Regions from separate parts of the Marichromatium sp. AB31 genome, predicted to be linked through region 2. Evidence: riboswitches for the same ligand, from Rfam matches in the RefSeq annotation. Region 2 holds a riboswitch; the other holds the start of a gene.
The links. A riboswitch is a leader RNA that binds a small molecule or an ion and turns the genes downstream of it on or off. The one in region 2 is predicted to bind cobalamin.

Region 1 (10,214 bases), on a different contig from region 2:
TATCGCTCGGCGGGGTATAGAGGGTCTCGGGATCGTAATAGATGCCGTTGTAGTCGCTCGACTTGAAGTAGCGCTCCTCGAAGTCCTCGCTATCGCGCTGATCCGGTGCATAGCCGTAGCTCATGCTGCCCGAGTCGTCGATGGTCAGCAGGATGTTGGGCTCGACGCCGGCGCTGATGAGGAAGGGCGGGATGTCGGAGATCTCGATCGCCGGTGCCGCCGTGGCCGCCAGCAGCAGTCCGAGCAGCAGCCCGCGGAATCGTTGTGGGGATCGCGTACGCATGCTCACTCCAATCGATACAGGCTCTGCAGGATGACCACCGAGGCGGGGTCGGCACCGACCCCGCGCGCGCTGACCCGGTAGTAGGCGCACTGTCTGGTGCCTCCCGGTTCGCACGGGGCCTCGGAGAGTCGCTCGATGACGTAACGGGGCTGTTCGGCGAGACCGTCGAGCGCGGTGCTCACGCTGACCACCTGGGTCTGGCCCCAGTTGAAGCGATCGCGCCGGTAGGCGGGCGTGTTGTCGGCATCGTAGGCGATGGTGTGGTCCTGCTCGAACTGGTCTCGGTCACTGATGGTGTCGGCCATCAATGCCTGATCGGCTGCGCGCAGCGCCGCCTCGGCGGCCTGGAAGGCGAGGTCGTGGTTGCGGATGCTGGTGCTCATCCGCTCCTGCTGGGTGTTTTGTACGGCGCTGGTGGTGCCGATCAGGGCGAGCACGGTGAGGAAGATCAGGGCGATGATCAGTACCGCGCCGCGTTGTCGGTGTTGGAGAGGATTTGGGCTCATGGCTGGATCAGGCGGTTTCTCACCGCGATGGTGCCGCTGACGATGCGATCGTCGAGCGTCCCGTCGAGGTCGTTGGTCGGGGTCAGGGTGAGGGTGAGGCGGATGGCGAGGACCCGTCTCCAGTCCTCGGCGCGCGCGCTCGCCGTGGTGGCGCTGCTGACCTGATCGGCGCGGACGTAGCGATCGACACTCTTGTCCGCGTCATCATCGATCCCGTAGAGGATCTGCAGGTCGGAGACGCCCTCGACGAGTTCGGTGTCCGTGCCGTCCTGGCGCACCATCAGCGCGGGCTCGCCTTCGTCGTTGGTGCCGACGAAATAGCTGTGGGCGATCAGCGGATAGAGCCTGGGGGTGGCGGTATCGCTGCCGAAGCCGCAGGCGGTGGTCGAGTCCGACACCAGGGCCAGGGTGGTCGTAGCGCCCGTCGCGCAACCGGCGCTCGGGTCGGTGGAGGTCACCGCGAAGGTCTCGGTGAAGTAGGGGCTGGTGGCGATCCAGGTCTGACCGGCCAGGGGGGAGTGGGTGGGCTGACACGCCAGGGTGAAACGCGCCGCGCCGGCGCCGCCCTGGCAGGCCGTGTCGAGCACGAATGCATGATCGGTATCGGCGCGCACCAGATGAAGCACGTCTCCGCCCGTACGCCCGCTCATGGTGATGGTGTCGTGCTCGTCGTCGAGTCCGTGCAGTGGGTTGGCGATGTCGGTGGTCTCGGGCGGCCAGCTCGCGGGGGCGCTGTCGAGCTGGTAGCCACCGGTGTAGCCGGCCATGCGCACGTCGCGGGTCAGCGCGAGGAAGGCGTAGCGCGCGTCCTCCTGGAGCATCGCCAGGGTCTGGGTGGTGCGCTGGGTGGTGCGGGTACTGACCATCACCGCGCCGAGCGCGGCGATCATCATCAGGCTGATGGTGGAGGCGATCATCAGCTCGATCAGACTGAAGCCGCGTTGACGGATCATGGTGTGGGCTCCGGCAGCAGGGTCTCGGTGGCGAAGCTGACCCACTCCAGCGTCGGGTCGGCCTCGGCGCTGGTCGGCAGTCGCGTCTCGCGCCAGCGCAGCGTGATCGCGACCTTGTCGCCGTCGAGGGTGATCCGGCCCTCGCCGCTCGGCAGGTCGGCGGCGAGGGCCTGTTTCCAGCGCTGCAGGTCCTGGGCGCTGACCGAGGTGCCGGAGACGCTGTCGGTGAATCCGGTGGCATAGCTCGCGCGCTCGGCGCGATTGGCGCGCATCGACTCGATGATGTCGTGGGCGTGCAGGGTGGCATAGCTGCGCTGCAGCGCGCCGAGGTTGCTCTTCATGGTCAGCGCCTGCAGCGCGCCGAAGCCGAGCAGCCCGACGGCGAGCACGACCATGGTCACCAGCACCTCGATCAGGGTCAGGCCGCGCTGGCGGCGACCGGTGCGTGGGTATCTAGCCATCACAGCCCTCGTCGAGTCGTACCTGGCCGGTGCGCTTGACCCGCAGACAGCGCTGCTCGCCGTCGGTGACCCGGATGGTGAAGCGGGTCTCGGCGGCCTCGCCCAACGGTGGGGTGAAGACGATCGGGTCGCCGCCGCTGGCGGTGAGGGTGGCGGCCCCGAACGGGCGCACCACCTTGAGCAGACGGTCGTCGGCCCGCCCGTCACCGTCGATGTCGGTCTTGACGCCGGTGGCGTCGGCATCGTCGCGCACGAACACCAGCCAGCCGTCAGCCCAGTCGGTGGTGATGGTGCAGGTTGGCTGATCGGCATCGGCGTCGCCGGTCGCGCAGACGGCGACGGTCTGGCCCCGGCTCAGCGACTCGACCCGGGCCTGCTGGAGGCTGGCGCTGAGGCTGTTGGTGAGGCCGGTGAGTCGCGAGTCCTGCAGCAGGTGCTGGAAACCGGGGACGGCCAGCGAGAGCAGGATGACGGCGATGGCCAGGGTCACCATCAGCTCGATCAGGGTCACGCCACGAAGACGACGGGCCGCTGTCATCGATGTTCTGGGTGCGGCCACGTCGGTTGCTGAGGCCGGCCGGTGGCGGGGAACGGGAGGGACTGCTGACGACTGGGCATCGGGTTCCTTGCTGCTCCTTGCGCAACCGGGGCGTCTAGGTGTCCCGGTATCTGGGCTTTCATTGTACACGGCGTTGATATCGGTGGTGAATTGTGCGTCCGCGGGGTTGATCCGCGCCATTCGAGGCGGTCGCACCGGGTAGCCCCGGTGTCTTTGTGTCGTGGGTCGCGCGCTCGATCGTCAAGCATGGAAGCATGACGGATGAGACGAGGCGCGTCTGCAGGATGGATAAGGTTTCGGACATCGGCGCGCGCGCCGATGTCCGCGGGCGGCTCAGCGCAGCGAGTGCATATAGGCGACCAGGTCGGCCAGTTCCTGCGGCGTCAGCTCGGTCTTGGGCATCTGCGCGCCGGGCAGGGTGGCGGTGGGATCGAGCAGGTAGTCGCGCAGCCACTGCGCGCTGCGCTCGGCGCCGACCTGGTCGAGCGTGCCGCCGAGTGCGGCCATGGGGCCGGACTCGCCGCCCAGGGTGTGGCAGAGGTTGCACATCTTGGCCTCGTAGACCTGGGCGCCGCGTGCGGCGTCGCCGCTCGGGTCGGCCAGGGCGGTGGCGCTCAACAGCGTGGCGCCGATCAGTAGCGGGATGGCACGGACGGACATCTTCACTCCTCGTTCGTGGTGGTGGGAAGGGCGTCGCCGGCGAGGTGTGCGCGCAGATCCTTGTGGCCGACGTGGGGGTGGCAGTCGGCGCAGCTCAGGGCGTTGTCCGGCGCGAAATAGGTGCGGTGTCCGAAGGCCGCGGCCGGGCTCTGCTCGGGGGCGTGTTCGAGTGCGGCGTGACAGTTCAGGCAGGCCGAGTCGTAGAGGAAGTCGTTGCGTTGCTCGAGGCTGGTGAGCCAGTCGGGCTCGAAGACGAGCGAGACCACCTGTCCCCAGCCGGCCTTGAGACCGAACAGTCCCTTCTGCACGAAATAATTGGCGGGGCTGTCGTGGGGCAGGTGGCAGTCGGCGCAGTCGGCCCGCAGTCCCTGGGGGTTCTGGCCGCCGTGGACGTCCTGATCATAGGAGGCGACGAAGGCATCCATGGTGTGACAGCTGCTGCAGAATTCACGGTCGGACGTCGCCTGGAGGGCGGTCTCGGTGACCATCCAGCTCCCGCTCGCCAGCCCCGCCAGGAGCAGCACGCCCCCGCTCCCGAGCAGCAGCCATGTGCGTTTCTTCATCGTTTCCTCCACAAGCCCTCGCCGTGGTCGGCGGGAGAACGGCTGCGCCCGCGGCAGCCGACGAAAACAGGGTGCAGGTCTCGTTTCCGTCGAGCTTCAAGGCGTCGCCCAGGGGCGGTGGAGTCTTGCAGTGCGCGGCGGTCGGTGAAACCTGCGACGGCTGACCGGCTCGTCCGCGTGACCTTCATGCCTCCGCTGCAACGAGGGCGTCTGCTCGTTGGCGTGGCCGGGTCGAGTGCGGTGGCTCGAGCGATCGCCTGGACTATATCAATTGGATCGGGGGCGATCGCCGAGGTTCGCCGAAAATTACCGACTTGATTGCTTGGGATCATCGCTCGGGTGTTTTTACCCGGATCGCCAGACGTTGCCCGGGGTCGACTCGTTGGCTTACCCTGCCGCGCCGCGACCTCAGACCCTCTCTCCACCGATGAGCCACCGTTCTCTCCGCCACTTGCCGAGATCCATCCAGACCAAGGGCATGCTGCCATGTCGCTGAACATCGAGCTGTCGCTGATCCTCGGCGCCGTGCTGCTCGATGCGCTGCTCGGCGACCCGGTCTATCGGCTCCATCCGGTGCGCCTGCTCGGTGGCTGGATCGCGCGCTCGGAGCAGGCGTTGTTCGCGCGCGGGCTCGACGGCTATCTGGGCGGCGTCCTGCACTGGCTGCTGGTGGTCGGTGGCGCGCTCGCCGCCTGGTGGGGCGTGCGCCTCGGGCTGGCGGCGCTGCACCCGCCGCTTGCGCTCGGCTGGGATCTGTTCATCGCCTACAGCCTGCTCTGCACCCGTGACCTGCTCGAACACGGTCGGCGGGTGCTGGCGCCGCTCGTCGCCGGCGACCTGCCCGGCGCGCGCGCGCAACTGGCGATGCTGGTGGGGCGGGATGTCGAGCCGCTCGGCACCGACGGGGTGACGCGCGCGACCATCGAGAGCCTGTCGGAGAACCTCACCGACGGCGTGCTCACCCCGCTGTGGGCGCTCTGTCTGTTCGGGGTGCCGGGGCTGGTGGTGGTCAAGGCCGTCTCCAGCCTCGACTCCATGGTCGGCTATTGCAACGAGCGTTATCGCCGCTTCGGCTGGGCCGGTGCGCGCTCGGACGATCTGGTGCACTGGCTCCCGGCCCGGCTCTCGCCGCTGGTGGTCGCGCTTGCCGCGGTGCTGCTGCGCGAGCACCCCGGGTTGGCGCTGCGCGCGGCCTGGCGCTATCACGCGCTGCTGCCGAGCCCGAACTCGGGTTGGAGCGAGGCGGCCTGTGCCGGGGCGCTGCGGGTGCGGTTGATCGGACCGGTGTGGTCCGGCGGGCGACTGGTCACCGATCGCTTCCTCGGCGATCCGACGTGGCCGGCGGCGCTCGGCGCCGTCGATCTGCAGCGTGCGCTGCGGCTGCTGGGGTGGAGCTCGGTGGTGGCGCTCGCCTTTGGGTTGGGGTTTGCGGCGCTGGGCTGAGGCCGCTCAGCCCGACTCCAGACGGAAGATCACCGGCACCGTGAGCTGTGCCGCGACCGCGCGTCCGGCCTGCCAGGCCGGTGCGAAGCGCCAGCGCTCGACCGCGCGCAGTGCGGCGTCGTCGAGCAGGCGATGGCCGCTGCTCTCGATCAGGGTGGTGGCGCCGACCCGCCCGTCGGCGCCGACCGCGACCCGGATCAGCACCCGACCCTCGACCCCCTGGCGACGCGCCAGTCGCGGGTAGCGCGGCGGTGGGTTGCCGGCGAGGGGGCGAGCCGGACGGTCGGTGCCGGTCTGCTCGGCGCGTCTGCTCGGGGTCACGTCCGCATGCGTCGTCGAGCTCTGGCGTGCGGGCGCGACGGGCGTCGCCGCCTCACTTCGAGTCGGCGGCGGTGGTGGAGGGGGGGGCTTGGCGCTCGCGCGTGGCGCCGCGATACTCGGCTCTGGCTCTGGCTCTGGCTCTGGCTCTGGCTCTGGCTCTGGCTCTGGCTCTGGCTCTGGCTCTGGCGCTGGCTCTGGCGCTGGCGCTGGCGCTGGCGCTGGCGCTGGCGCTGGCGCTGGCGCTGGTTGGGTGGGCGTCGGTTCGGCGCTCGCTGGTGCCGCGTCGGCGATGTCGGCGGGTGCGTCGGGCGTTCCTCTACCCTGGAGCGAGAGTCGGATCTCGCCCGTCCCGAGCGTCGGTTCGCGCAGCGGCGGCAGCAGCCAGGCGAGGGCCAGGTGCGCGCCCAGCGCCAGGATCAGCGCCACGCCCCACAGCAGGCGGGTCGTCGTCCGGCTCATGGCGACTCCCGGGTGATCAGCGAGAGCGCGTCGACCCCCTGCGCGCGCAATATCGCGAGTAGATCGAGCAGGGTTCCGCTCGGGGTGTCGGCGTCGGCCTCGACGGCGATCGCGCGCCCCGGCTCGTCCGCCACGCGTGCGGCGATCTCCGCGTCCAGCTCCGCACGGGTGATCGGCACGCCGGCGAGGGCGAGCCGGCCGTCGGCGGCGAGTACGAGCCGCAGGCGGCCATCGGGCAGGCGCTCGCCCGGCGCGGCCTCGGGGGGCGTGACCGGTAGCGGCGAGGGTGGCTCGAGGGTGCCGACCAGGAGAAAGAACACCAGCAGCAGGAGCACGACGTCGACCAGCCCGCTCATCGGGTCGCGCTGGCGTCTGCGGGGTGGTCCGGGGATCTGCATCCGTGTGCCCTCAGGGCTCGATCAGGGCGAGCTGTTGTGCGCCAGCCAGGCGCGCCAGGTCGGTCATCTGGACCAGGGTCTGGAGCGGTGTCTCGCGCTCGGGGACGATCACCAGCGTGCTGCCCGGTTCCGCGGCGAGCCGCGCGCGCAGCCGTGTCACCAGTGCATCGTGCGGGCAGGGCACGCCGTCGAGCCGCAGCCCGCCGTCGGCGGCGACATCGAGTCGCAGCGTGGTCGCGACGCTGTCGGCGGTGCCGCCGTCACGGGTCTCGATCGGCAATTGTTGCAGTGGGTCGAGTCGGGCGGCGAGCAGGAAGAAGAGCAGCAGCAGGAAGACCACGTCGACCAGCGGCGCGAGTCCGATGCCGCGACCGCGGCGGCGCAGCGGCTCAATGTGCATCGGCCACCGGCATGGTGAACAGCCGGGTCAGGGCGTCCTCGGTGTCGTGACGCGCGCGCTCGATGATCGCCTCCAGCCAGTGCAGCGCCGCGGCGGCGGGGATGGCGATCGCCAGGCCCGCGGCGGTGGTCAGCAGCGCCTCCCAGATGCCCCCGGCGAGCAGCGCCGGGTTGGCCTGTCCGCCGGCCTGCTCGAGGGTGCGGAAGGCCTCGATCATGCCGAGTACGGTGCCCAGCAGTCCGAGCAGCGGCGCCAGGGTGACGATGGCGTCGAGTCCGCGCAGATGGGCGTTGAGCCGCTGCTGCTGGGCCGCCGCCTCGCGCAGCACCTCCTCGCGCAGCTGCTGCGGGGTGCGCCCGCCGTCCGCCAGTCCGTCGATGGCCACCGCCAGCACCGCGGCGATCGGTTGAGGGGCGGGGGCGAGCGCGCCGCGCGCCTCGTCGAGCCGTCCGGCGGCGCAGGCGGCGAGCGTCGGCGCGATGAAGGCGCGCGCGCCGACCCGCAACCGCGCGAACTGCAGCAGCTTGAACAGCACCAGGGTGAGCGCGAGCAGCGAGAGCGCGCACAACACCAGCATCACCGGGCCGCCGGCACGGACGAATTCGAGCGCGGCCTGTGTGGCGGCAGAGAGCTTGGCGAGATCCATGTCGACGGGCGCCTCCAGGCGGTGTTGCTGGGCGGGGCGGTGGATCTCGGGGGAGGGACTGGACGGTTGGCACGACCGGCCCGGTGAGCGGACGCCGGGGCCGGGCAGGGCGCCAGTGGGTCCCACCCTCGGCACACCCCGTCCGACGGTCAGGCGATCGGTGTCTCGATGGCAGGTCTCCTGGCTCGCGGGTCGGGGTCGGGCGCCCGGCCTTCCCGGTCCGGCGCGGACCAGTGGCGTCATGAGGGGGCGCGGACTCGCCGCTGACAGTTGCGGGGGCAGCCACGGCCTTGGCCCGAACGGGCCGCACCGTGTTCCCTTTTGATCCCCTCGCGGGGAACCATCGCTGGCCGAGCATCATACCGCCGGTCGAGGGCGAGTCAAGCGGTTAGCCGCCAGTCGCCAGCTGCCAGCGACCAGCCGCCAGCTGTCAGCTGTCAGCCGTCGGTGGATTGTGAGCCACCGGGGCAAAGAGACCGTGTTGCCTGTCAATCGTCGGCCATGCGCGCTGGCCCTCCCGACCGGAGGCTGTCAGCTGGCCGCTGGTTCGAACCGCAAGGGAAGGGAAAGGCAGTCGGCCATCGGTTCATGACACCGCTACCCTCCACTGTCGGCTGATTGCGAACCGCCAGCCTCCGGCGGGGAAGCTTGGCGCCGGTGGCTAGCGGCTGGTGGCTGGCAGCTGACGGCTGGTGGCTATCAGCTATCAGCCTGCCTCCAGCCGTCCCTGGTCGAGTCGGTAGTGGCGGGTGGCGAGGGTCTGGCGCAGTGGGGTGTCGTGGCTGACCAGCACCAGGGTCTGATCGAGGTCGGCGAGGATCTGCAGGAGACGGGCACGGGTGGGGTCGTCGAGCGCGTTGGTCGGCTCGTCGAGCAGCAGCACCTCTGGCTCCATGGCGAGCACCGCGGCGAGGGCGACCAGACGACGCTCACCACCGGAGAGACGGTGGGTGACGCGGTCGCGCAGGTGTTCGAGCCCCAGTCGGGCGAGGGTGCGCTCGACCGTCGCTCGGGCCTGCGCCGGCGACTGACCGAGGTTGCGTGGACCGAAGGCGATGTCCTCGACCACCGTGGGACAGAACAGCTGGTCGTCGGCGTCCTGGAACACCAGCCCGGCGCGCCGACGTACCGCATGGAAGTCGTGCTCGACGCGGCGGGGTGCGCCGAAGGCGACCAGGGTGCCGGCGGCGGGGCGCAACAGCCCGACCATCAACTGCAACAGGGTGCTCTTGCCCGAGCCGTTGGCACCATGGACGGCGATCCGTTCACCGGACCGGATCGTCAGCTCGACCCCGCTGAGTACCGGCGGTCGGCCAGGATAGGCGAAGTGGATGTCGGTGAGTCTGAAGAGTGGATCCATCCGGGATGCTCGAATACGGAAGATGGGGAACGCTATCAGCTTCCGGTCGCCAGCTTCCAGCTTCCAGCCGCCAGCCGCCAGCCGCCAGCTTCCAGCCGCCAGCCGCCAGCCAGCGGCGCCAAGCTTTCCCACTGGAGGCTGAGGGCTGGAAGCTGGAGGCCTGCAATCAGCTGCCAGTCGCCAGCCAGCGGCGCCAGGCTTTCCCACTGGAGGCTGGAGGCTGGCGGCTGGCGGCTGGCGGCTCGCCACCAGCCACCAGCTTGCACGAACCCCGGGCAACTGGCAGATTGACCGATTGTTTTCCAGCCAGCCATCGCCACCTCGATCCGCGCGCCTCAGCATGACAGCCACCATCGTCCCGATCCATTCCGATCTGCCCCGTCCCGAACACGGCGGGCGGCTGCGTCAGGCCGCCGCGCGCTACGACATCCCGCTGACCGACTGGCTCGATCTCTCGACCGGTATCAACCCCAATGCCTGGCCGGTGCCGCCGCTGCCGCGTGCGCTCTGGGCGCGCTTGCCCGAGACCGGCGATGGGCTGGAGCAGGCGGCGGCGAGCTATTACGGCGCTCCCGGCGCGCTCGCGCTCGCCGGCTCGCAGGCGGCGATCCAGGGCCTGCCGCAGCTGCGCGCGCCCTGTCGGGTCGGGGTGCCCGAGGTCGGCTACCAGGAGCACGCCCATGGCTGGCGGCGGGCCGGTCACCAGTTGGTGCGCCTGCCCGATGGCGATCCGCGTGGCCGGATCGAGGCCGACGCCGCCGAGCCGCTCGACGTGCTGGTGGTGATCAACCCCAACAACCCCACCGGGCGGCGCTGGTCGCGCGAGACCCTGCTGAGTTGGCATGCGGCGCTGGCCGCACGCGGCGGCTGGCTGGTGGTCGACGAGGCCTTCATGGATGCCTCCCCCGAGCACAGTCTGCTCGATGCGGTCGGCCGACCGGGTCTGGTGGTACTGCGCTCGCTCGGCAAGTTCTTCGGTCTGGCCGGGGCGCGGGTGGGTTTCGCCTGGACCGAGGCGCAGTTGCGCCAGCGCCTCGACGCCTGGCTCGGTCCCTGGACGCTGTCGGGACCGGCGCGCGAGCTGGCGCGCCTGGCGCTGCTCGATACCGCCTGGCAGGGCTCGGCGCGGTTGGCGCTGGCGCGCGACTCGGCGCGCCTGGCGGCGTTGCTCGATCGTCACGGGCTGACGCCGAGCGGTGGCA
Region 2 (10,214 bases):
CCGCGGTGCGCAAGGGTGAACACGATCTCGCGCTGGGCAACGTGATCGGCTCGAACCTGTTCAACACCCTTGCCGTGGTCGGTATCGCCGGGGCCATCCAGCCGATCGCAATCGCCCCCGAGGTGCTCTCGCGCGATATCCCGGTGATGGTGCTGCTGACCCTGTCGCTGTTCGTGTTCGGCTATGGCTGGCGCCGTCAGGGACGGATCAACCGGGTCGAGGGGGTGGTGCTGATCGGCAGCTATCTCGCCTATATAGGCTATCTGTTCGTCACGGTGAGCGGTGCCGGGTCAGCCTGAAATACCCCTTGGTTAGCGTCGTTTTGATCGCTGGCGTGCGCTTTTCGTGTATGTTGCGCCAGCATAATCCTGTGGTACCGACGAAACCGCGAGGAGGGCGATGTGCTGAGCAGAGTCCGCATCAGTGTGCAGCTGGCCGTTGGCGGCATGGCGGCGATCCTGGTCACGGTGGCGCTGATCCTGCCCAGCGTCTTCCACAACCTCGGCGCGCTCTCCGAGCGCGCCGAGCAGCGCCGGCTCCAGGACCTCTTCCTCACCCTGCGCTCGGCGCTCGATGAGGAGGCGACACGCGCCGTCTCGCTCGCCGCGGCGCTCTCCAACGTCCCGGATGTCCGCGCCGCCTTCGCCGCCGGCGATCGCGCGCGGCTGCGCGAACTCACCCTGCCGCTGTTCGAGCGGATGCACCGGCAATACGGTCTGGTGCAGTTCCAGTTCCATACCCCGCCGGCCACTTCCTTCCTGCGGCTGCACATGCCCGAGAAGTTCGGCGACGACCTGTCGGGGTTTCGCCACACCGTGCTCGCCGCCAACCGCACCCGCGCGCCGGTCAGCGGCCTGGAGGAGGGGCGCGCCGGGCTGGGGATCCGTGGCATCGTGCCGATGTTCGCGCCCGACGGGCGCCATCGCGGTTCGGTCGAGTTCGGACTCTCCTTCGGCGAGCCCTTCTTCGTCGACTTCACCGAGCGCTTCGGTGCCCGTGCCCAGCTCACGCTGCGGCGCGGCCAGGACTTCGAACCCTTCGCCGGGACCATCGAGGACGGCACCCGGCTGACCGCCGAGGAGATGCGCCAGGTCATCGCGGGTGAGCGCATCCAGCGCCAGATCCTCTATCGCGACACGCCGATGGCGCTGCTGGCGCAAGCGATCACCGACTATGCCGGCGAGCCCGTGGGGGTGGTCGAGCTGCTGCTCGATCGCAGCGACGACGTCGGCGCCTTCAATCGCGCCATCCGCGACGCCTTGCTCTTCAGTCTGCTGGCGCTCTGTGTCGGCGCCGTGCTGACCGGGTTGCTGAGTCGCGCCATCGCCCGGCCGATTCGCGCCGCCGCCACGCGCATGAACGACATCGCTCACGGCGACGGCGATCTCACCCAGCACCTCGAGGCACGCGGTCGCAACGAGCTGACCGAGCTGGCGGTGGCCTTCAACGCCTTCGTCGACCGTATCCACAACCTGGTCAGGGAGCTGGTCGGGGGTGGCGATCGGTTGAGCGAGGCGGCCGGTGGGCTGTCGGCGACCAGCGAGCAGATCCGCGCTCAGCTCGAGCGTCAGCAGTCGGGCACCGATCAGGTCGCCACCGCCATGACCGAGATGACCGCCACCGTCGCCGAGGTCGCGCGCAACGCCACGCGCGCGGCCGAGGCGACCCGTGACATGGAGCGCGAGGCCGGCGGTGGCGCGGCGGTGGTGCGCGAGACGATCGACGCCATCGAGTCCCTGGCCGCGGCGGTGGAGAACGCCGCGACGGTGATCGCGCGGCTCTCGGACGATGCCGAGTCGATCGGCCGGATCCTCGAGGTGATCGGCGGCATCGCCGAGCAGACCAACCTGCTCGCGCTCAATGCCGCGATCGAGGCGGCGCGCGCGGGCGAGCAGGGGCGCGGCTTCGCGGTGGTCGCCGACGAGGTGCGCAGCCTTGCCGGGCGCACCCAGTCGGCCACCCACGAGATCCAGGGCATGATCGAGATACTGCAGGGCGGCGCCCGTGAGGCGGTCACGGTGATGGCCGACGGTCGCACCAAGGCCGGTGAGAGCGTTGCCCAGGCCGGACGCGCCGGTGCATCGCTCGAGGCGATCACCGCCGAGGTGGCCACCGTCAACGACATGAACGGCCAGATCGCCAGCGCCGCCGAGCAGCAGCGCGCGGTGGCCGAGGAGATCGACCGCAACCTCTCCGGCATCAGCCACGAGGAGGAGGAGATCGCCGCCGTCTCGCGACGCATCGCCGAGGCCGCCGAGGCGCTCGCCGCGCTCGCCGCCGAGCAGCAGGAGCGCACCCGGCGGTTCAAGGTCTGAGCCTCAGCCGAGGACGCCGAGCAGGGCGCGGGTGACGCCGCTGAGGCTCTCGCCGGCGATCAGCCCGGCGGCCGCGGCGAGCAGGAAGCGCTCGGCCAGTCGTGGGCGGTAGCGGGCGAGGGCGTGCCCGACCAGACTGCCGAGACAGAGGGTGAGCGAGAGCGATGCCGGGATCACCATCGCCAGCCCCAGCGCTGGCGCGCTCGGTACCCGGCGCGGTCCGTGGCGGTGTTCGAGCAGGGTCAGCACGACCCCGCAGCCGGCGGCGAGGAGGAGTGCGGCGAGCGCGCTCGGCGGCAGCGCGGCGAGTCCCTGGTCGAGGGTCTCGGCCACCACCTTCCAGGTTGCTACCGCCGGGGCCGGCCACTGCTCGGTGATCAGCATGGTCGCCGGGTCCGGGATCAGGCGCAGATAGACCAGGCTGCCGACCACACTGCCCACGGCCACCCCCAGACACTGTGCGATCACCTGGTAGCCCGGGGTGGCGCCGATCGCGTGTCCGGCCTTGAAGTCGTTGAGCAGATCGGCGCTCTGACCGGCCGCGCCGCCGGCGACGTTGGCGCCGATCAGGTTGGCCGTCTGGTCGCCCGGCGCGGTGATGCCGCTGCCGAGCTGCGAGACCTTGCCGATGGCGCCGATCGGCGGGATGCCGGTCTCGCCGACCACGCGCGCCGCCACCATCGCCAGCACGAAGGCGATCGGCACCGCCAGCAGCGCGAGCAGCCAGTGGATGCCGAAGATCAGCGTCTGGGCGAGCACCACCAGGGCGCTGGCGAGCGCCAGTCCGAGTGCGCGGTGCAGTGTGGCCCCGTCGTCGTTTCGCCCGGTGCCGGTGCCCGCGGCATGGGCGGCGCGCAGTTGCAGCACCAGCCGGGTCAGGGTCGCGGCCACCAATAGAGCCACCCCGGGCCACAGCAGCCATTCGATCATGGTCCCGAACCAGCTCGCAGCCGGGTCGGTCGCGCCCGGCAGGATGAACCCCTGGTACAACCCCAGCGGGCCGAGCAGCGCCCAGGCGATGAGCGCGCCGAGCAACAGCGAGAGCCCGGCGCGGACCCCGATGATGGCGCCGAAGCCGGCGAGCATCAGCGAGGGGTCGAGGCTGAGGGTGAGGTTCTTGGCGCTGATCGCCGGGGCGCCGGCGAGTGCGCCGGCGGCGGGCAGCTCGACGCCGAGTCCCGGACGCGGCAGCGCCCAGCGACCGCTGTCGAGCCACTTGAGCGCGGCGGCCAGGGCGCCGGCGCCGAGCAGGACGCGCAGTCTCAGCCGTGCCTCGCGACCCTGGCGGAACATCTCCTGCAATGCCTCGGCGGTGGCGCGACCGGTGGGGAAGGGCAGCGGGGTACGCACGATCAGCCCGGCGCGCAGATACCAGGCGACCCAGATGCCGAGGAAGCTCACCGCGAACACCCAGGCGATCAGCTCGACGGCGGGCAGGTTGCCGCCGGAGAGCATCGCCAGGGCCGGGATCGGCGCGACCAGCCCGCCGGAGATGATGTTGGCCGCGGAGGACGCGGTGGTCTGGGTGATGTTGCCCTCGCCGATGGCCAGCGGCGCGCTCAGGCGCAGTCGCGCAAGCAGTGCCCAGAGTCCGCTGGCGATCAGCAGCGCCACGATCGAGATGTTGAACGACCAGCCGATCTTCAGTCCGGCGTAGACGTTGCACGGGGTGAGCAGGGCGCCGAGTAGCGCGCCGCCGAGGAGCGCCCGGGCGCTCAGCTGTCGATGCCTGTCCATGTCGCTCCCGATGATTGCGCACCCATCGTCCGGGTGCGGGTGACTGTGCCCCTGTCATGCGATCCGTGTCCCTCGCGCCGGATCGGGCAGGGTTCCTGTGTTAGGATGGTGAAATCCTTTGCAATGGTTTTGCCAGTCCGGGCGGCTGCTCGGATCCTCTGGTGGCGCGCTCACGCGCCCGGCGCCGGCGAAGCGCGTACGACGAATACCGTCACTTCTTTCGCCAACCCCTTTGGATAGCCGTGCCCATTCGGTTCAGCGTCCTCTTCTGACTATCCACAGAGGAGCTTTGTCATGTCCTACAACAATGCCCAGCCCAAGCGGGCGGTGGCGGTCGAGTCCGCCCGCCCGTTCCGTGTCCACACCCAGCGTGATCTCGACCGCATCGATGCGCTGCGTGGACTCTCCGAGGATCGCCGTTTCGCGATGAAGGTGGTCTCGACCGTGCTGCCGTTTCGCGTCAACGACTATGTGATCGATGAACTGATTGACTGGGACAATGTCCCCGATGATCCGATCTTCCAGCTGGTGTTCCCGCAGCAGGGGATGCTCAGCGAGCGTCATTTCAGCCGCATTGCCGATCTGCTGCGCGCCGAGGCCGCGCCCGCCGCGCTCGAGGCCGCGGTGCGCGAGATCCGCGCCGAGCTCAACCCGCATCCCGCCGGGCAGCTCGAGAGCAACCTGCCCAAGCTCGACGGCGAGCGCCCGCTCGAAGGGCTGCAGCACAAGTATCGCGAGACCGTGCTGTTCTTCCCCAGTCAGGGGCAGACCTGTCACGCCTATTGCAGCTTCTGCTTCCGCTGGGCGCAGTTCGTCGGCGACAAGTCGCTGCGCATCGCCTCGAACGAGGCCTCCGGGCTGCACGCCTATCTGCGCCAGCACCCGCAGGTCACCGATCTGTTGATCACCGGCGGTGATCCGATGGTGATGAAGGCGCGCCATCTCGAGGCCTATCTCGAGCCGCTGCTGCGTCCCGAGTTCGATCACGTCCAGAGTATCCGCATCGGCACCAAGGCGTTGACCTTCTGGCCCCAGCGTTTCGTCGGCGACGCCGACAGCGACCAGCTGATGGCGTTGCTCGAGCGGCTGGTGGCCAACGGCAAGCACGTCGCGCTGATGGCCCACACCAACCACTGGCGCGAGCTCGAGACCGCGACCGCCCGCGAGGCGATCGCGCGGCTGCGCGCCACCGGCGCCGAGATCCGCAGCCAGGGGCCGTTGCTCGCCCACATCAACGACGACCCCGAGGTGTGGACGCGGATGTGGCGCACCCAGGTGCGCCTCGGCATCATCCCCTACTACATGTTCGTGCAGCGCGATACCGGCGCCCAGCACTACTTCGAGGTGCCGCTGGTGCGTGCCTGGGAGATCTATCGCGAGGCGATCCAGGGGGTCTCGGGGCTGGCTCGCACCGCGCGCGGTCCGAGCATGAGTGCGGGGCCGGGCAAGATCGAGATCCAGGGCGTGACCGAGGTCGCCGGCGAGCGGGTGTTCGTGCTGCGCTTCCTCCAGGGACGCAACCCCGACTGGGTCAACCGCCCCTTCTTCGCCCGCTTCGACCCCAAGGCGACCTGGCTCGACGATCTGGTGCCGGCCTTCGGCGAGGATCGCTTCTTCTTCACCGACGAGTATCTCACCCGCTGGCCGAGCGCCCAGGCGGCGCGGATCGAGTCGGTCCGCGCGCCCGAGTCTGCGCTGCCCGAGGTCTCCGGACTCTGACCCTCCCCCCGCGGCGCCCGCTCTCTGCGAGCGGCGTCGGCGGTATCGTTCTCGGCTTGACCCCGGTCAGTCAGTCTGTCCCGTGGCGGGGGCGGGCGTTGACTTGCTCCTTCCGATCGGACTTAATCGGCGCCCTCGATTCCGCGGTGGCCCCTGGACCCAGTTCCCGGGGCTGAAACGGGAAGACCGGTGCGCCGATCGTCCGCGATCGGTCAGTCCGGCGCTGCCCCCGCAACGGTAGACGAATCAGGGCGCGACCTGATGCCACTGTGTCGATCACGGGAAGGCGTCGCGTCCGGGGCCATGCCGGCCCGCTCGTGAGCCCGGAGACCGGCCTCGGAATCAGGATCCGCAGTGCCCGCAAAGCGAGGCCGGGCGGGTCCGTCAAGCCGGGGCTGCGTGGGTAGACCGGGTGGCGATCGCGGCTCCTCGCGCATCCAGCGCGTGGCCGGTGACGCCTGCCCGCCGAGCATCCAGCCCCTCTCTGTTGTCGACCCCTGCGGGTGTGCGGGGTCCTGTGAGGAGCATGTGATGAAGAGTCCCTTGATGCTGGCGGCGCTGGCCGCGCCCTTGAGCGCCCAGGTCCTGGCCCAGACCGATTCCCAGGTGTTGGAGCCGACGGTGGTCACTGCCACGCGTACCGCCGAGCCGGCGGGCGAGACCCTGGCCACGGTGAGCGTGATCGATCGCGCCGAGATCGAGCGGCGTCAGGCCCGCTCGGTGCCCGATCTGCTGCGCACCCTGCCCGGCGTGAGCATCGCCCAGAACGGCGGTCCCGGCCAGTCGGCCTCGGTGATGCTGCGCGGCACCAATTCCGATCACGTGCTGGTGCTGATCGACGGGGTGCGTGTCGGCTCGGCCACCCTGGGCACGACCTCGCTGCAGGACCTGCCGGTCGATCAGATCGAGCGCATCGAGGTGGTGCGCGGGCCGCGTTCGAGCCTCTACGGCTCCGAGGCCATCGGCGGTGTCATCCAGGTCTTCACCCGTCGCGGCGGCGGCGCGCTCACCCCGCGCTTCAGCGTCGGTGTCGGCGAGCTGGGCACCGCCAGCGTCTCCGGCGGGCTCTCCGGCGGCGGCGAGCACGCCTGGTTCAACCTCGGCGCCAACTTCGAGCAGACCGACGGCATCAACGCCTGCGCCGGTCGCCCCTTCCCCTATGCCGGTTGCGGCGTCGATCAGCCCGATCGCGACGGCTACAGCAGTCACGGCGTCAGCGCCCGCGCCGGTTATGCCTTCAACGAGCGCGCCGAGGTCGAATTCCACCTGCTCAGCGCCGAGAGTGCCAACGACTTCGACGGCTCGGCCTTCTCCGGCAACAAGGCCCGCTCCTCGCAGCAGGTCTTCGGCGCCAACGCCTCCCTGCGCCCGCTCGATGCCTGGACCCTGACGCTCACCGCCGGGCGCAGCTGGGACGATTACCGGGTGTTCTACGACGATGCCGCCGCGGCGGTCTTCGATCAGTTCGTCGACCGCTTCCAGACCGAGCGCGACAGCCTCTCGCTGCAGAGTGATGTCACCATCGCCGCCGGGCAGCTGGTGAGCCTCGGGATCGACTATGTCGACGATCGGGTCAGCGGGACCGTCGACTATGCCGAGGACGCGCGCGACAACCTCGGCGTGTTCGGTCAGTACCAGGGCAGCTTCGGCGCCTTCGATCTCAAGCTCAGCCTGCGTCAGGACGACAACCAGCAGTTCGGCAGCCACACCACCGGCAGCGCCGCGCTCGGTTATCTGTTCGCCAACGACATCCAGGTCGCGCTCTCCTACGGCACCGGCTTCAAGGCGCCGACCTTCAACGAGCTCTACTACCCGGGCTTCGGCAACACCGCGCTCGATCCCGAGGAGTCCGAGAGCATCGAGCTGATGGCCAACGGCCCGCTGCCGCTGCCCGGGCGGATGCGCGGCGACTGGCAGCTGAGCCTCTACCAGACCGAGATCGACGACCTGATCGCCTATGACTCGGCCATCTTCGCCCCGGCCAACGTCGACTCGGCGCGGATCCGCGGCCTCGAGGCCGCGGCCGATCTCCGCTGGGACGACTGGACGCTGGCCGGCAACCTCACCCTGCTCGATCCCGAGAACCGCTCCGATGGCGCCAACGACGGCAATCTGCTGCCGCGTCGCGCCGAGCAGAGCCTGCAGCTCGATCTCGATCGCACGCTCGGACGCTGGCGCGCCGGTGCGACCCTGCAACTGGTCGGCGAGCGCTACGACGACCTCGCCAACCAGGTCGATCTCGACGCCTATGCGCTGCTCGATCTGCGTCTCGAATACGCCTTCAACCCGGCGCTGCGCCTCCAGGGACGGCTCGCCAACGCCCTCGACGAGACCTATGAAACGGCCTATCTGTACAATCAGCCCGGTCGCGCGTTCTACCTGACCCTGCGCTACCAGCCCTGACCCCGGACGTCGCTCCGCCCCGCGTCGGGGCGGGGCCGCCCGGCGAGCAAGGCCGTCGTGTCCTCGATCCCTTCCCGCCGCCCCGTGCGGCATTCGACCCGTCGCGCCGGTAGTGCGCGACGCTCATCGCTCCCATCCATGAGGTGCGCCCATGACCCCGACCCTCGACTGGCTCGCCGAGCCCTGTCCCCCGATCGATCAGACCGCCGTGCAGCATGCGCTCGCGCGTCAGGACCAGCTCACCAAGCCACCGGGCTCGCTCGGTCGGCTCGAGGAGCTGGCGGTGCGTCTGGCCGGCCTGCAACGCACCGCCACCCCGGAGGTCGATCCGGTGCGGGTGCTGTTGTTCGCCGCCGACCACGGGGTTGCCGCCGAGGGTGTGTCGCGCTATCCCCAGGATGTCACCAAGCAGATGGTCCGCAACATCGCCAATGGTGGGGCGGGGGTCGCGGTGATGGCCAAGGCGGTCGGCGCTAGGCTCGATATCATCGAGCTGGGCCTGGCCACCGGCTCGGAGGTCGTCGAGGGCGTGCGCTCCGAACCCCTCGGGCCGGGGAGCGGCAACATCGCCCGCGAGCCGGCGATGACCCCCGAGCAGCTTGCGCGGGCGCTCGACATCGGGCGCGACGCGGTCGATCGCGCCGTCGCCGAGGGCGTGCGGCTGATCATCGGTGGCGAGCTCGGTATCGCCAACACCACCGCCGCCGCCGCGCTGGGCTGCGCGCTGCTCGATCGCGCCGCCTCCGAGGTGGTGGGACCGGGGACCGGGCTGGACAGCGCCGGGGTCAACCGCAAGGCCGAGGTGGTGGCGCGTGCGCTGGAGCTGCACGCCAGCGAACCGCGCGACCCGCTGGAGATGCTGCGCCGGCTCGGCGGTTTCGAGATCGCCGCGCTCGCCGGCGCCTATCTGCGTGCCGCCCAGCGTGGCGTGGTGATGCTGATCGACGGCTTCATCGTCTCCTCGGCGGCGCTCGCCGCGGTGCGTCTGCAGCCTGCGGCGCGCGACTGGATGCTGTTCTCGCATCGCTCGGCCGAGCCCGGTCATCGGCTGATGATGGAGGCGCTGGAGGCCAACCCGCTGCTCGATCTCGGCTTCCGTCTCGGCGAGGCGACCGGCGCCTGCGCCGCGGTGCCGCTGCTGCGTCTGGCCTGTGCGGTGCATCGCGACATGGCGACTTTTGACGAGGCCGGAGTGAGCAACGCGTGCTGAGCCTGCGCGGCCGGCTGATCGACCTGCTGCGTCACGGCGAGGTCGAGGGCGGGAGCCGCCTGCGCGGCAGTTGCGATGATCCGCTGAGCGCGCGCGGCTGGTCGCAGCTGCGCGCGGCCACCGCCGGGCTCGACGAGCCGCGGCTGGTGGTCAGCTCGCCATTGCAGCGCTGCGCGGCCTTCGCCCGCGAGCTGGCCGCACAGCGCGGGCTCGAGCTGGTGCTCGAACCCGCGCTGGCAGAGCGTCACTTCGGCGATTGGGAGGGGTGCTCGGCCAGCGAGCTCCCCGAGGATGAACTCTGGCGGCTGTGGGATGATCCGCTCGGCTTCACCCCGCCGGGGGGCGAGCCGATGTCTGACTTCCTCGCCCGGACCCGCGCGGCCTGGCGCGCGCTGCTCGAGGGCGGCGGGCCGGACGCGCTGGTGGTGACCCACGGCGGGGTGATTCGCGCGATCCTCGCCGAGGTGCTGGAGATGCCGCCGCGAGCGATGATCCTGCTCGAGGTCGCCCATGCCGGGCGCAGTCGCGTCCGTGTCCCACCCTCACCGGGCCGCCCCAGCCTGGTGACCCATCGAGGTCCCTGATGTCCCATCTCGTTCCCTTCTATGCCGCCGGGCGGCTGTTGACCCGGCTGCCCTTTCCCGACCCCGGCGTGGTCGACCCCGTCGACCAGGGCCGCTCGGTGGCCTGGTACCCGGTTGTCGGGCTGGTGCTCGGCGCGCTGCTCGCGCTCGCCGCGCTCGCCGCGCAGCACACCGACCCGCTGCTCGGTGCGGCACTGCTGCTCGCCTTCTGGACCTGGTCGACCGGCGGGCTGCACTGCGACGGCC

Region 1: another riboswitch for cobalamin. It lies ahead of EBL84_RS04655 (MotA/TolQ/ExbB proton channel family protein); the one in region 2 lies ahead of btuB (TonB-dependent vitamin B12 receptor).

The regions. Positions count from the first base shown of each region.
Region 1 is NZ_RHFI01000003.1:195,271-205,484, forward strand. It holds gene EBL84_RS04595 (pilus assembly protein) at 1-283, opposite strand, end outside; gene EBL84_RS04605 (PilX N-terminal domain-containing pilus assembly protein) at 286-789, opposite strand; gene EBL84_RS04610 (PilW family protein) at 786-1,742, opposite strand; gene pilV (type IV pilus modification protein PilV) at 1,739-2,203, opposite strand; gene EBL84_RS04620 (GspH/FimT family pseudopilin) at 2,196-2,741, opposite strand; gene EBL84_RS04625 (cytochrome c family protein) at 3,096-3,422, opposite strand; gene EBL84_RS04630 (NapC/NirT family cytochrome c) at 3,425-3,985, opposite strand; gene cbiB (adenosylcobinamide-phosphate synthase CbiB) at 4,472-5,428, shown strand; gene EBL84_RS17045 (energy transducer TonB) at 5,435-5,749, opposite strand; gene EBL84_RS04645 (biopolymer transporter ExbD) at 6,205-6,606, opposite strand; gene EBL84_RS04650 (biopolymer transporter ExbD) at 6,617-7,006, opposite strand; gene EBL84_RS04655 (MotA/TolQ/ExbB proton channel family protein) at 6,996-7,652, opposite strand; cobalamin riboswitch at 7,805-8,012, opposite strand; gene EBL84_RS04660 (energy-coupling factor ABC transporter ATP-binding protein) at 8,359-9,012, opposite strand; gene cobD (threonine-phosphate decarboxylase CobD) at 9,353-10,214, shown strand, end outside.
Region 2 is NZ_RHFI01000037.1:2,129-12,342, forward strand. It holds gene EBL84_RS16115 (calcium/sodium antiporter) at 1-299, shown strand, start outside; gene EBL84_RS16120 (methyl-accepting chemotaxis protein) at 402-2,315, shown strand; gene EBL84_RS16125 (OPT/YSL family transporter) at 2,319-4,052, opposite strand; gene EBL84_RS16130 (KamA family radical SAM protein) at 4,347-5,771, shown strand; cobalamin riboswitch at 5,899-6,125, shown strand; gene btuB (TonB-dependent vitamin B12 receptor) at 6,303-8,174, shown strand; gene cobT (nicotinate-nucleotide--dimethylbenzimidazole phosphoribosyltransferase) at 8,326-9,384, shown strand; gene EBL84_RS16145 (histidine phosphatase family protein) at 9,378-9,968, shown strand; gene EBL84_RS16150 (adenosylcobinamide-GDP ribazoletransferase) at 9,968-10,214, shown strand, end outside.